One region of the Streptomyces sp. NPDC048349 genome, then DNA from elsewhere that is predicted to be linked to it. Evidence: riboswitches for the same ligand, from Rfam matches in the RefSeq annotation. Region 1 holds a riboswitch; each other region holds the start of a gene.
What was found. A riboswitch is a leader RNA that binds a small molecule or an ion and turns the genes downstream of it on or off. The one in region 1 is predicted to bind thiamine pyrophosphate.
Positions count from the first base shown of each region.

Region 2: linked by a shared signal. The riboswitch ahead of thiC (phosphomethylpyrimidine synthase ThiC) and the one ahead of AB0D44_RS30720 (thiamine ABC transporter substrate-binding protein) in region 1 are both predicted to bind thiamine pyrophosphate.
Region 3: linked by a shared signal. The riboswitch ahead of thiO (glycine oxidase ThiO) and the one ahead of AB0D44_RS30720 (thiamine ABC transporter substrate-binding protein) in region 1 are both predicted to bind thiamine pyrophosphate.

Region 1 is NZ_JBEZLA010000080.1:17,930-22,252, forward strand. It holds gene AB0D44_RS30710 (phosphatidate cytidylyltransferase) at 1-467, shown strand, start outside; gene rlmN (23S rRNA (adenine(2503)-C(2))-methyltransferase RlmN) at 561-1,673, shown strand; TPP riboswitch at 1,732-1,841, shown strand; gene AB0D44_RS30720 (thiamine ABC transporter substrate-binding protein) at 1,926-3,026, shown strand; gene AB0D44_RS30725 (iron ABC transporter permease) at 3,122-4,323, shown strand, end outside.
Region 2 is NZ_JBEZLA010000001.1:144,534-148,856, reverse strand. It holds gene AB0D44_RS00735 (helix-turn-helix domain-containing protein) at 1-715, shown strand, start outside; gene AB0D44_RS00730 (SsgA family sporulation/cell division regulator) at 813-1,262, shown strand; gene AB0D44_RS00725 (YibE/F family protein) at 1,276-2,712, opposite strand; TPP riboswitch at 2,752-2,897, shown strand; gene thiC (phosphomethylpyrimidine synthase ThiC) at 2,891-4,323, shown strand, end outside.
Region 3 is NZ_JBEZLA010000024.1:1,735-6,057, reverse strand. It holds gene AB0D44_RS15535 (Rv2175c family DNA-binding protein) at 1-156, opposite strand, end outside; gene AB0D44_RS15530 (FAD-dependent oxidoreductase) at 242-1,408, opposite strand; TPP riboswitch at 1,543-1,655, shown strand; gene thiO (glycine oxidase ThiO) at 1,653-2,822, shown strand; gene thiS (sulfur carrier protein ThiS) at 2,819-3,019, shown strand; gene AB0D44_RS15515 (thiazole synthase) at 3,025-3,819, shown strand.

The sequences.
Region 1 (4,323 bases):
CGTTCTACGTGCCCTTCCTGGCCACGTTCGTCGCGATGCTGCTCACCGCCGACGACGGGCCGCAGCGCGTGGTCACCTTCCTGGTGCTGACGGTGGTCAGCGACACCGGGGCCTACGCCGTGGGCTGGCGCTTCGGCAAGCACAAGCTCGCGCCCCGCATCAGCCCCGGCAAGACGCGCGAGGGGCTGTTCGGCGCGGTCGCCTTCGCGATGGCGGCCGGCGCGCTGTGCATGGAGTTCCTGATCGACGGCGGCGCCTGGTGGCAGGGGCTGCTGCTGGGGCTGGCGGTCGCGGTCAGCGCCACGCTGGGCGACCTCGGCGAGTCGATGATCAAGCGGGACCTGGGCATCAAGGACATGGGCACCCTGCTGCCGGGCCACGGCGGCATCATGGACCGGCTCGACTCGCTGCTGCCGACGGCGCCGGTGGTGTGGCTGCTGCTGGCAGCCTTCGTGGGTACGGGCTGACCTGCGAAAAGGCGTCCCAAGACGCCGGGCGGTTACTCTTGAAGGGCGCGCTGCTTCTGCGGCGCGCCTTTCGTCTTACGAGGAGTACCTGCCATGGCCCGCCCTGTTCCGGGAGAGCTCACCTTCGTCGCCCCGCGCGGAGCCAAGAAGCCGCCCCGGCACCTCGCCGACCTCACTCCCGAGGAGCGCCGTGAGGCGGTCGCCGCGATCGGCGAGAAGCCGTTCCGGGCCAAGCAGCTCTCCCAGCACTACTTCGCCCGCTACGCCCACGACCCGGCCGAGTGGACCGACATCCCGGCGGCCTCGCGCGAGAAGCTCCACCAGGAGCTGCTGCCGGAGCTGATGAACGTCGTGCGGCACATCAGCTGCGACGACGACACCACCCGCAAGACCCTGTGGAAGCTGCACGACGGCACGCTCGTCGAGTCCGTGCTGATGCGCTACCCCGACCGGGTCACCATGTGCATCTCCTCGCAGGCCGGCTGCGGCATGAACTGCCCGTTCTGCGCCACCGGCCAGGCCGGCCTGGACCGCAACCTGTCCACCGCCGAGATCGTGCACCAGATCGTCGACGGCATGCGCGCGCTGCGCGACGGCGAGGTCCCCGGCGGACCGGCCCGCCTGTCGAACATCGTCTTCATGGGCATGGGCGAGCCGCTGGCCAACTACAACCGCGTGGTCGGCGCCATCCGCCGCCTCACCGACCCCGAGCCGGACGGCCTGGGCCTGTCGCAGCGCGGCATCACCGTCTCCACCGTCGGCCTGGTCCCGGCCATGCTGCGCTTCGCCGACGAGGGCTTCAAGTGCCGCCTCGCGGTCTCGCTGCACGCGCCCGACGACGAGCTGCGCGACACCCTGGTCCCCGTGAACACCCGCTGGAACGTCCGCGAGGTGCTCGACGCGGCCTGGGAGTACGCCGAGAAGTCCGGCCGCCGGATCTCCATCGAGTACGCCCTGATCCGCGACATCAACGATCAGGCCTGGCGCGGCGACCTGCTGGGCAGGCTGCTCAAGGGCAAGCGCGTCCACGTCAACCTGATCCCGCTGAACCCGACGCCGGGCTCCAAGTGGACCGCCTCGCGGCCCGAGGACGAGCGGGCCTTCGTGGAGGCCATCGCCCGGCACGGCGTCCCCGTGACCGTACGCGACACCCGCGGCCAGGAGATCGACGGCGCGTGCGGCCAGCTCGCGGCCTCGGAGCGCTAGATTCCGCCTCGCGGCATCCGTATTCGGCCACGCGGTACCCTGTGGCCGAACCAATTTCATATTCCGACAGGGGAGCGCCACAGCGCTGAGAGTGCGGTATCCGTCATCCGCAGACCCTCTGAACCTCGCCCCGGTCATTCGGGGTAGGAAGTTCGGTCACCACTCATGCTGTTGCGCCCTGCCCGGCGTCCGCTCCCACAGAGCGCCGGGCAGGGCCGCGTCTTCTCCTGGTCATCCCAGGAGGAATCACCAGTGAGCACCACCCAGAAGATCGCGGGCGCCGCGCTCGCGGCCGCCCTCGGCGTCACCACGCTCAGCGCCTGCGGCGGCGGCGACGCCAAGGACAAGCCCGCCGGCGCGAGCGACGCTCCGAAGTCCAAGACCGTCACGCTCGTCTCCCACGACTCCTTCAACGTGACCGACACGGTCCTCAAGGAGTTCGAGCAGCAGAGCGGCTACACCGTCAAGGTGCTGAAGTCCGGGGACGCGGGCGCGGCGCTCAACCAGGAGATCCTCACCAAGGGCTCCCCGCGCGGCGACGTCTTCTTCGGTGTGGACAACACCCTGCTCTCGCGCGCCCTCGACAACGGGATCTTCACCCCGTACGAGGCCAAGGGCCTGGGCGAGGTCAAGCCGGAGTTCCAGCTCGACAAGGAGCACCGGGTCACCCCGATCGACTCCGGCGACATCTGCGTCAACTACGACAAGGCCTACTTCGCCGACAAGAAGATCGCCCCTCCGCAGACGCTGGACGACCTGGTCAAGCCGGAGTACAAGAACCTGCTGGTCACCGAGAACGCCGCGACTTCCTCCCCCGGCCTGGGATTCCTGCTCGCCACCGTCGGCAAGTACGGCGACGAGGGCTGGAAGGACTACTGGAGCAAGCTGAAGGCGAACGGCGTCGAGGTCGTCGACGGCTGGGAGCAGGCCTACAACGAGCGCTTCTCCGGCTCGGCGGGCGGCAAGAAGGCCAAGGGCGACCGCCCGCTGGTCGTCTCCTACGCCTCCAGCCCGCCGGTCGAGGTGCTGTACGCCGAGCCGCAGCCGGCCGAGGCCCCGACCGGTGTCGCCACCGGCACCTGCTTCCGGCAGGTCGAGTTCGCGGGACTGCTGAAGGGCGCGAAGAACGAGGAGGGCGGCAAGGCCCTCGTGGACTTCCTGATCGGCAAGAAGTTCCAGGAGGACATGCCGCTGCAGATGTTCGTGAACCCGGTGACGAAGGGCGCTTCCCTGCCGGAGCTGTTCACCAAGCACGGTGTGGTGGTCGAGAAGCCCGAGAACGTGGCTCCCGAGACCATCGCCAAGAACCGTGAGCAGTGGGTCAAGGCATGGACCTCGCTCGTCGTGAAGTAAGCGGTACCCGGGGAGCGGGCGCGGCGCCGGGGGGCGCCGCGCCGGTTCCCGGCCCCCGCGAGGGCGGGCGGGCCACGGCCGTGCGGCTCGCGCTGATGGCCGTACCCCTCGCCTTCTTCGGACTGTTCTTCGCCTACCCCGTGGCCGCGATCGTCGGACGCGGTCTCAAGACCGACGCCGGCTGGCAGTTCGGCCGCATCGGCGAGGTGCTCGCCCGGCCCGACATCGCCGGCGTGCTGTGGTTCACCACCTGGCAGGCGCTCGCCTCCACCGCACTCACGCTGCTGATCGCGCTCCCCGGCGCGTACGTCTTCGCTCGCTTCGAGTTCCCCGGCAAGCAGCTCCTGCGGGCCCTGGTGACCGTGCCCTTCGTGCTGCCGACCGTGGTGGTCGGCACCGCCTTCCTCGCGCTGGTCGGCCGGGGCGGACTGCTCGACGAACGGGTGGGCGTCCGCCTCGACACCACCGTCTGGGCGATCCTCCTCGCGCACGTCTTCTTCAACTACGCCGTCGTCGTCCGCACGGTCGGCGGCCTGTGGGCCCAGCTCGACCCGCGCCAGGAGGAGGCCGCCCGGGTCCTGGGCGCCGGGCGGTTCGCCGCCTGGCGGCGGGTCACGCTGCCCGCGCTGGCCCCGGCCGTGGCCGCCGCCGCGCTGATGGTGTTCCTGTTCACCTTCAGCTCCTTCGGCGTCGTACTGATCCTGGGCGGCCCCTCCTACTCCACCCTGGAGGTGGAGGTCTACCGGCAGACCGCGCAGCTCCTGGACCTGCCCACGGCCGCCGTGCTGACGATGGTGCAGTTCGCGGCGATCGGCGCGATCCTCGCGGTGCACGCCTGGACGGTGCGCCGGCGGGAGACCGCGCTGCGGCTGGTGGACCCGGGGCGCACGACGCACCGGCCGCGCGGCTGGTCGCAGCGGGGCCTGCTGGGCGGGGTGCTGCTGACGGTCGCCCTGCTGATCGTGGCCCCGCTGGCGGTGCTGGTGGAGCGGTCCTTCGACGCGCCGGGCGGATACGGCCCCGGCTTCTACAGGGCGCTCCAGGAGGTGGGCGCGGGCGGCGGGACCTTCCTGGTGGCGCCGCTGGAGGCGATCTGGAACTCCCTGCAGTACGCGCTCGCCGCCACGGCCATCGCCCTGGTGATCGGCGGGCTGGCGGCCGCGGCCCTGACCCGGCGCGGAGGCCGTTTCGTGCGGGGCTTCGACGCGCTGCTCATGCTGCCGCTCGGGGTGTCCGCCGTGACGGTCGGGTTCGGCTTCCTGATCACCCTGGACGAGCCGCCGCTGGACCTGCGGAC
Region 2 (4,323 bases), on a different contig from region 1:
GCTGAGGCTGCTAGAAGCGGTCGGTTCGCACAGCACGGGGGCCCCGGCGAAACAGCTGGCGCGTGAGGCCGGGCTCCCGCTCCCCACCGCGTACCACCTGCTGCGCACCCTGACGCACGAGGGCTATCTGCGCAGGGAGGGCGGAGTCTTCGTCCTGGGCGACGCGGCCGGGCGGCTGGCCGGTGGGGGACTCCAGCAGAAACGTCGCAGCATGATCGTCGACTCGCTCGCGCACTTCCGCGACGCCGTCGGGGCCCCCGTCTACTTCGCAGTGTTCCGCGAGGGTGAGATCGAGCTCGTGGGCGTCTCGGACACCCCGGCCAACCCGGCCTGCGAGGAGTGGGCCGACTTCCGGGAGACCGGCCACGCGCACGCCATCGGGCAGTGCCTGCTCGGCCAGCTCGACGAGAAGACGCGCAAGGACTACTACGCCCGGCACCCGGTCGAGGCCATCACCCCGTACACCGTGGCGGACCAGCGGTCCTTGGAGCAGCGGATCGGATCCCTGGAGCGAATGCAGCCTGTGACCGAACGCCAGGAATATGCCCTGGGCACGGTATGTGCGGCCATTCCCATTACCGCGGGCGATGCCGCCGCGACCATGGCCATTTCTATGCCCCTGCACCAAGAAGCGCGGTTGCTCTATGCAGTCGATCGACTACGCAGTGAAGTAGGCGCGCTGTTGAGCACCCTCTCCTTCTCTATCAGTATCTGAAAACTCACTCCTTGTGATCTGCTGGCGCTTCCACCACTCTTGTCAAGAGGGCCTTGGGGGACCATTCCTGGCCACTTCCACTACAGCGGGGTAGGCAATGCGCGAGTCGGTACAGGCAGAGGTCATGATGAGCTTCCTCGTTTCCGAGGAGCTCTCGTTCAGGATTCCGGTGGAACTCCGGTACGACGCACGTGACCCCTACGCAGTCCGCCTGACCTTCCACCTTCCCGGAGATGCGCCCGTGACCTGGGCGTTCGGCCGGGAGCTCCTTCTCGACGGCATCAACAAGCCGTGCGGTGACGGCGATGTGCACATCGCCCCCACCGATCCCGAAGAACTGTCCGATGTCCACATCCGCCTACAGGTCGGCGGCGACCGGGCCCTGTTCCGCGCCGGCGCGGCGCCTCTCGTCGCGTTCCTCGACCGCACCGACCGGCTCGTTCCGCTCGGGCAGGAGCGCAACCTGGGCGACTTCGAGGAGAACCTCGACGAAGCGCTCGGCAAGATCCTCGCCGAATCCCGGCAGAACGAGCAGAACGCGGGCTGACCAGGCACCACGTTCAGCGCTTGCGCCGACGGCCCCGGCCACTGCGGACCGGCCCCGAGCCCGCTCCGCCGTCCGGGGTCCCCGGCCGGTCGGCCGAGACGACCAGCGCGGCCAGCGCCGTCGTCACGGGCACCGAGGCCACGAGACCGATCGAGCCCACGAGGGTCCGTACGATCTCCTCCGCCACCAGCTCGCTGTTCGCCACCGCACCCATGCTGCTGTTCGCGATCGAGAACAGCAGGAGCAGGGGGAGGGCGGCGCCCGCGTACGCCAGCACCAGGGTGTTGACCACCGACGCGATGTGGTCGCGACCGATGCGGATGGCCGCCCGGTACAGGGCGCGCGGCCCCATCGAGGGGTCGGCCTGGTGGAGTTCCCAGACCGCCGAGGTCTGGGTGACCGTCACGTCGTCGAGTACGCCCAGCGATCCGATGATCACGCCCGCGAGCAGCAAACCGCTCATGTCGATGTCCGGGTAGAGCCCGTGGATCAAGCCCGTGTTGTCGTCGGTGTTGCCGCTGAGGAACGCCCAGCCGATGAACAGCGAGCCCAGCAGCCCGATCAACAGCAGTGAGACGAGTGTGCCGAGGACGGCGACCGAGGTGCGGGCGGTCAGCCCGTGGCACATGTAGAGGGCGATCAGCATGATGGCGCTCGCCCCGATGACGGCGACGAGCAGCGGATTCGACCCTTGCAGGATGGCCGGGAGGATGAAGAGGGTCAGCACGCCGAAGCTGACGACCAGCGCGATCAGCGCGAACAGCCCGCGCATCCGGCCGACCACGACGACCGCGACGGCGAAGATGCCCGCCAGCAGTGCCATGGGGAACTTGCGGTTCACGTCGATCACCGAGTACTGGAGGTCCCGCGGGGCGTCCGGTGCGTAGGCGACCACCACCTCCTGGCCGTCCGTCAACTGTCGTGGTGCGCCCGGCTGGACGATCTCGATGAAGGTGCGGCCCTGGTCCGGCCCGGTGCCGACCTTCACGGTGGCCTTCTTGCACGCGCCGGTCTGCGCGGCCTGGGCCTCGCGGCCCTCGGGAGTGGAGGTGTCGCCGGTGGGCGGGACCTGCGAGGCGTTCACCGATTTGCAGTCGACGTTCTCGAGCGAGACGACCGTGCCCTGCTGGGTCTGCCGGTCGAAGCCGACGCCCGTGCGCTCGTGCGCGGGGGCGCCGCCCGGCCAGAGCACCGCCATGCCGATGAAGACGGCGGCGGCGAAGGGGATCAACACGGCCGCGATGACCTTGCGCAGGTGCTTCGAGACCGGCGCCGCCGGCCCGTGGCCGTGGCTGTGGCCATGACCGGCGGCATGGCCGGAACCCGAGTGCCCGGCGCCTGCGTGTGAGTGGCCCGTGTGGTCACTGCGGCCAGTGGGATCCGTGGGCTCGGTGGGGGGCTGCGGCGAGGTCGTCACTGGCAGATCATCGCAAGAGATGAGGGGGCCCACTGTTCAGCACGCCCTAGATGACGCTAGCGTGGGGGCACCTTTGCACAACGCGGGAGCTCGGAGCACCGGGCTGAGAGGGCGCTGATCACCGTACGAGCATCACGGATGCGTACGGGAAGAGGCTGCGTCGACCGCCGAACCTGTTACCGGGTAATGCCGGCGTAGGGAGATAGGTCTCATGACCATTCAGGACGCACGCACGCCTGCCGTCAGCCAGGACAACGACGGTCAGACCGAGCGCCAGCCGGGCTGGCACAAGGGCTACGTGGGGGGCTCCCGCCCCGACATCCGGGTGCCGGTCCGCCAGGTCCACCTCACCAACGGCAAGGACGTGACGCTCTACGACACGTCCGGGCCGTACACCGACCCCCAGATCGAGACCGACGTGCGCCGAGGTCTCGCACCGCTGCGCGAGAACTGGATCATCGGCCGCGGGGACACCGAGGAGTACGCGGGACGCCCCGTGCGCCCCGAGGACGACGGCATCAAGCACACCTCGCCCCGGGGCGGGCTCAAGAACCTCGACGCCGTTTTCCCGGGCCGCCCCCGCCAGCCCCGCCGGGGCCGTGGCGGCGCCGCCGTCACGCAGCTCGCGTACGCCCGCCGGGGCGAGATCACCCCGGAGATGGAGTACGTCGCGATCCGCGAGAACGTCTCCCCCGAGGTCGTCCGCGAGGAGATCGCCGCAGGTCGTGCGGTGCTTCCGGCGAACGTGAACCACCCCGAGATCGAGCCGATGATCATCGGTAAGCGATTCCTGGTGAAGGTCAACGCCAACATCGGCAACTCCGCGGTCACCTCCTCCATCGAGGAAGAGGTCGACAAGATGACCTGGGCGACCAAGTGGGGTGCCGACACGGTCATGGACCTCTCGACGGGCCGCAACATCCACACCACGCGCGAGTGGGTGCTGCGCAACTCCCCCGTCCCGATCGGCACCGTCCCGCTCTACCAGGCGCTGGAGAAGGTCGACGGCCGTGCCGAGGACCTGACCTGGGAGATCTACAAGGACACGGTCATCGAGCAGGCCGAGCAGGGCGTCGACTACATGACGGTCCACGCTGGCGTGCTGCTGCCCTACGTGCCGCTGACGGCCCGCCGCAAGACCGGCATCGTCTCGCGCGGCGGATCGATCATGGCCGCGTGGTGCCTGGCGCACCACAAGGAGAACTTCCTCTACACGAACTTCGAGGAGCTCTGCGAGATCCTCGCGACGTACGACGTCACGTACTCGCTGGGCGACGGCCTGCGCCCCGGCTCCATCGCGGACGCCAACGACGCGGCGCAGTTCGCGGAGCTGAAGACGCTGGGCGAGCTCAACACGATCGCCAAGCGCCACAACGTCCAGACGATGATCGAGGGCCCGGGCCACGTCCCGATGCACAAGATCAAGGAGAACATCGACCTCCAGCAGGAGATCTGCGAGGAGGCGCCGTTCTACACGCTCGGCCCGCTGACCACGGACGTCGCGCCCGCGTACGACCACATCACCTCGGGCATCGGCGCCGCGATGATCGCCTGGTGGGGCACCGCGATGCTCTGCTACGTCACGCCCAAGGAGCACCTGGGCCTGCCCAACCGCGACGACGTCAAGACCGGCGTCATCACGTA
Region 3 (4,323 bases), on a different contig from region 1:
CAGGGCGCGGTTCTCACCCCGGCGCACGGCGATCAGCTGGCCCTCCTTGACCATCTGGCGGACCCGGGTCACCTCGATGTCGAGCATCTCCGCGATGTCGGGGAGGTAGAGCCATGAGGGGACAAGGGAATCGATCTTTGCGTCAATCTCGGTCACGGGGACAAGCCTGCCACCTCGGATCGGCCGCCGGTACCGGAGCGAGCCGTCCGGGTCGCGGAGCCGGTCGCCCGCGGCTGCGCGGTCAGGCCGGTGCCGACTTCAGCGCGGTCCCGGGGTCGCGGACCTTGGCGGGGTCGACGGGCACCCCCGTCTCGATCAGGCGGCGGCCCTGCGCCAAGTCGCGGGGCCGGCCGACGGCCAGGACCGCCACCAGGGCGCCGTCCGCCAGCCAGCACACCGACCAGGCCGGATCCGCCGGGTCGCCCCGCCACAGCAGGGTGTCGGCCCCGCCGTGGTGACCGGCGTACTGGACGAAGCGTCCGAACTGCTCGGACCAGAAGTACGGGACCGGGTCGTAGGCCTCGACCGGCTCCCCGGCCAGGATGTTCGCGGCGACCGTCCGCGGCCCCTGGAGCGCGTTGTCCCAGTGGTGCACCAGCAGCCGGGTGCCGTAGCGGGCCGAGGGGAAGGAGGCGCAGTCGCCGACCGCGTACACCCCGGGCAGCGAGGTCCGCAGGTGGGCGTCGGCGGTGACCGAGCCGTCCGCGCCGAGCTCCACGCCGGTCCCGGCCAGCCACCCGGTGGCGGGGCGGGCGCCGATGCCCACGACCACCGCGCCCGCCGGCAGGGTGCGCCCGTCCGCGAGCAGCACCCGGCCCTCCTCGACCCCGGCGACCTTCGCTCCGGTGATCAGCTCGGCGCCCGCCTGCCCGTACCAGCCGGCCATCGGCTCGGCCACCTCGGCGGGCAGCGCGCCCGCCAGGACCCGGTCCGCGGCCTCGACCACGGTCACCTCGCAGCCCGCCTCCCGGGCGGCGGTGGCGAACTCCGCGCCGATCCAGCCGGCGCCGACGACCACGACCGACGGCGCGGCCGCCAGCACGGGGCGCAGCCGCGCCGCGTCGTCCAGGGTGCGCAGCAGGTGCACGCCCTGGACCCCGTCGGTTCCCGGCAGGGTCAGCGGCTGCGCACCGGTGGCCAGGACGAGGACCTCGTAGGGGACCGGCCCCGCCTCGGTGTCCAGCTCGCGTGCGGCGGCCCGCAGCCCTGTGACCTCCACGCCGAGCCGCAGGGCGATGCCCAGCCCTTCGAAGTCCACGTCGAAGGCCGAGTCCTCGGCCTTGCCGAGCAGGACCGCCTTGGACAGCGGGGGCCGGTCGTAGGGCTGGTGGGGCTCGGCGCCCAGGAGGGTCAGGGGCCCGGTGAATCCGCGCTCGCGCAGGGCGACCGCGGTCTGCACACCGGCCATTCCGGCGCCCACGATGACGACGCCGCTCTCAGTCTGTTCCGTCTGCTCGTTCACCTGGACACCCTATTCACCTGACGGGCCGTCAGGAATAGGCGCCCCTTACCCGCCGTCCACGGCGGGGTTAGTCTGGCCACCGTACCTATCGCGGGAGTCCGGGCGCACCGGGCTGAGAGGGAGGCTGGACGGCCTCCGACCGTACGAACCTGATCCGGGTCATGCCGGCGAAGGGAGGGGCTGGACGCCCATGCACTCATCTCGAAAGGGATCCGACGTCCTCGTCATCGGGGGCGGGATCATCGGGCTCGTCACCGCCTGGCGGGCCGCCCGGCGGGGCCTGCGCACCGTACTGGCCGACCCGGCCCCCGGCGGCGGGGCCGCCCAGGTCGCGGCCGGGATGCTCGCCCCCGTCACGGAGCTGCACTACGGCGAGGAGGCCCTGCTGGGCCTCGGCCTGGCCTCCGCCGCCCGGTATCCGGAGTTCGCCGCCGAGCTCGCCGAGGCGAGCGGCGGTCTGGACATCGGCTACCGCGCCTGCGGCACCCTCGCCGTCGCCCTGGACGCCGACGACCGGCTCCACCTGCGCGAGCTGCACGCCCTCCAGCGCCGCTGCGGCCTGGACTCCGAATGGCTCACGGGCCGTGAATGCCGCCGCCTGGAGCCGATGCTGGCCCCGGGCGTGCGCGGCGGGCTGCGCGTGGACGGCGACCACCAGGTCGACCCGCGCCGGCTCGCCGCGGCCCTGCTGGCCGCCTGCGAGCGCGCCGGGGTGGGCGTCCACCGGGCGGGCGCGGAGCGGCTGCTGGTCGCCGGGGACCGGGCGGCCGGCGCCCTGCTCGACGACGGCACGCAGCTGCGGGCGGACCAGGTGGTGCTGGCTGCGGGCTCGCTCAGCGGCCGGCTGGCCGGCGTACCGCCGGAGGTGGCGGCCCCCGTACGGCCGGTGAAGGGGCAGGTGCTGCGCCTGTCGGTGCCGCCCGCCTACGCGCCGTTCCTGTCGCGGACCGTGCGGGCGGTCGTGCGCGGCAGCCACGTCTACCTCGTGCCGCGCGAGAGCGGCGAACTGGTCATCGGCGCCACCAGCGAGGAACTCGGCTGGGACACCACGGTCACGGCGGGCGGGGTCTACGAACTCCTGCGCGACGCCCATGAACTGGTGCCCGGCATCACCGAACTCCCGCTGGTGGAGACCCGGGCGGGACTGCGCCCCGGTTCCCCCGACAACGCCCCGCTGCTCGGCCCGACCGACCTGCCGGGCCTGCACCTGGCCACCGGGCACTACCGCAACGGGGTGCTGCTGACCCCGCTCACCGGCGAGGTGATGGCCGATCTGCTGACCACCGGCGAACTGCCGCCGATCGCCCGCCCCTTCACCCCCCGCCGGTTCTCCGTCGCACGTCAGGAGTCGTACGCATGACCATCTCCGTCAACGGCGAGCCGCGCGAGATCGCGGCCGGCACCACGCTCGACGCGGTGGTCGCCACCCTGACCGCGGCGCCCTCCGGGGTCGCCGCCGCACTCAACGAGACCGTGGTCCCCCGCGGGCAGTGGCCGGCCACGCCGGTGGGCGACGGCGACCGGGTCGAGATCCTCACCGCGGTCCAGGGAGGCTGAGCGAAATGGCGGACGACCTCTTCACGCTCGGCGGCCGGACCTTCTCCTCCCGCCTGATCATGGGTACGGGCGGGGCGCCGAGCCTGGACGTACTGGAACGGGCCCTGGTGGCCTCCGGCACCGAACTCACGACGGTGGCGATGCGGCGGCTGGACCCGACGGTCCAGGGCTCCGTCCTCTCCGTGCTTGCGAAGCTCGGCATCGCGGTGCTCCCGAACACGGCCGGCTGCTTCACGGCGGGCGAGGCCGTGCTGACGGCGCGCCTCGCGCGGGAGGCCCTGGGCACGGACTGGATCAAGCTGGAGGTGGTCGCGGACGAGCGGACCCTCCTGCCGGACGGGGTCGAGCTGCTGGACGCGGCCGAGACCCTGGTGGACGAGGGCTTCACGGTGCTGCCCTACACGAACGACGACCCGGTGCTCGCGCGCAAGCTGGAGGACGTGGGCTGCGCGGCGATCATGCCGCTGGGGTCGCCGATCGGGTCGGGGCTGGGCATCCGCAACCCGCACAACTTCGAGCTGATCACGGAACGGGCCGGGGTCCCGGTGATCCTGGACGCGGGGGCCGGCACGGCGTCCGACGCGGCGCTGGCGATGGAGCTCGGCTGCGCGGCGGTGATGCTGGCCTCGGCGGTCACCCGCGCCCAGGAGCCGGTGCTGATGGCTGCCGCCATGCGGGACGCGGTGTCGGCGGGGCGGCTGGCGTTCCGCGCGGGACGCATCCCCCAGCGCCGCTTCGCCCTCGCCTCGTCCCCGACCTCGGGCCTCCCGACCCTGGACCCGGAACGCCCGGCGTTCTAGGGGGCGGGGGGTACGGGTTCACGCGTGCGCGGGACTTTCACCCCCTCGAGCAGCCGCCCCCGGCCCGCGGTTGCCCACCCGCCCCCTCGGCGGCGGTGCGGGGCGGACCGTCTTGCCGGGCGGGGGCTTCGGGGGGCCTGATTCCGGTCGATGCCGATCAGGGAGGGTTTGGGGGTTTCCCGCCAGTCCCATAGTCCTTCCGGGCCGGGCCGGCCTGTCAAGGGCGCTCCTTCGTCGCGTCGCTTCGCGATGGCCTCCGGCCACCCTTGACAGACCGTCCCGCCCCGGAAAGACAAGGACTGACGGGAAGCCCCCAAAAGAACGGTCCACTGGTTCACGATCACAGCCATTCGCCATCAGGGACCGGCTCCCAGGTTGCAGGGAGCCACGCCCCCGCCCAGCCCCATGACCCCCGAAGGCGGGGCCGGCGGGCGCATCAAATCGCTACGCGCTCCTCACATCTCAGCGTCCGACGGCCGTCCGGGGTCCAACCCGCACCAGACA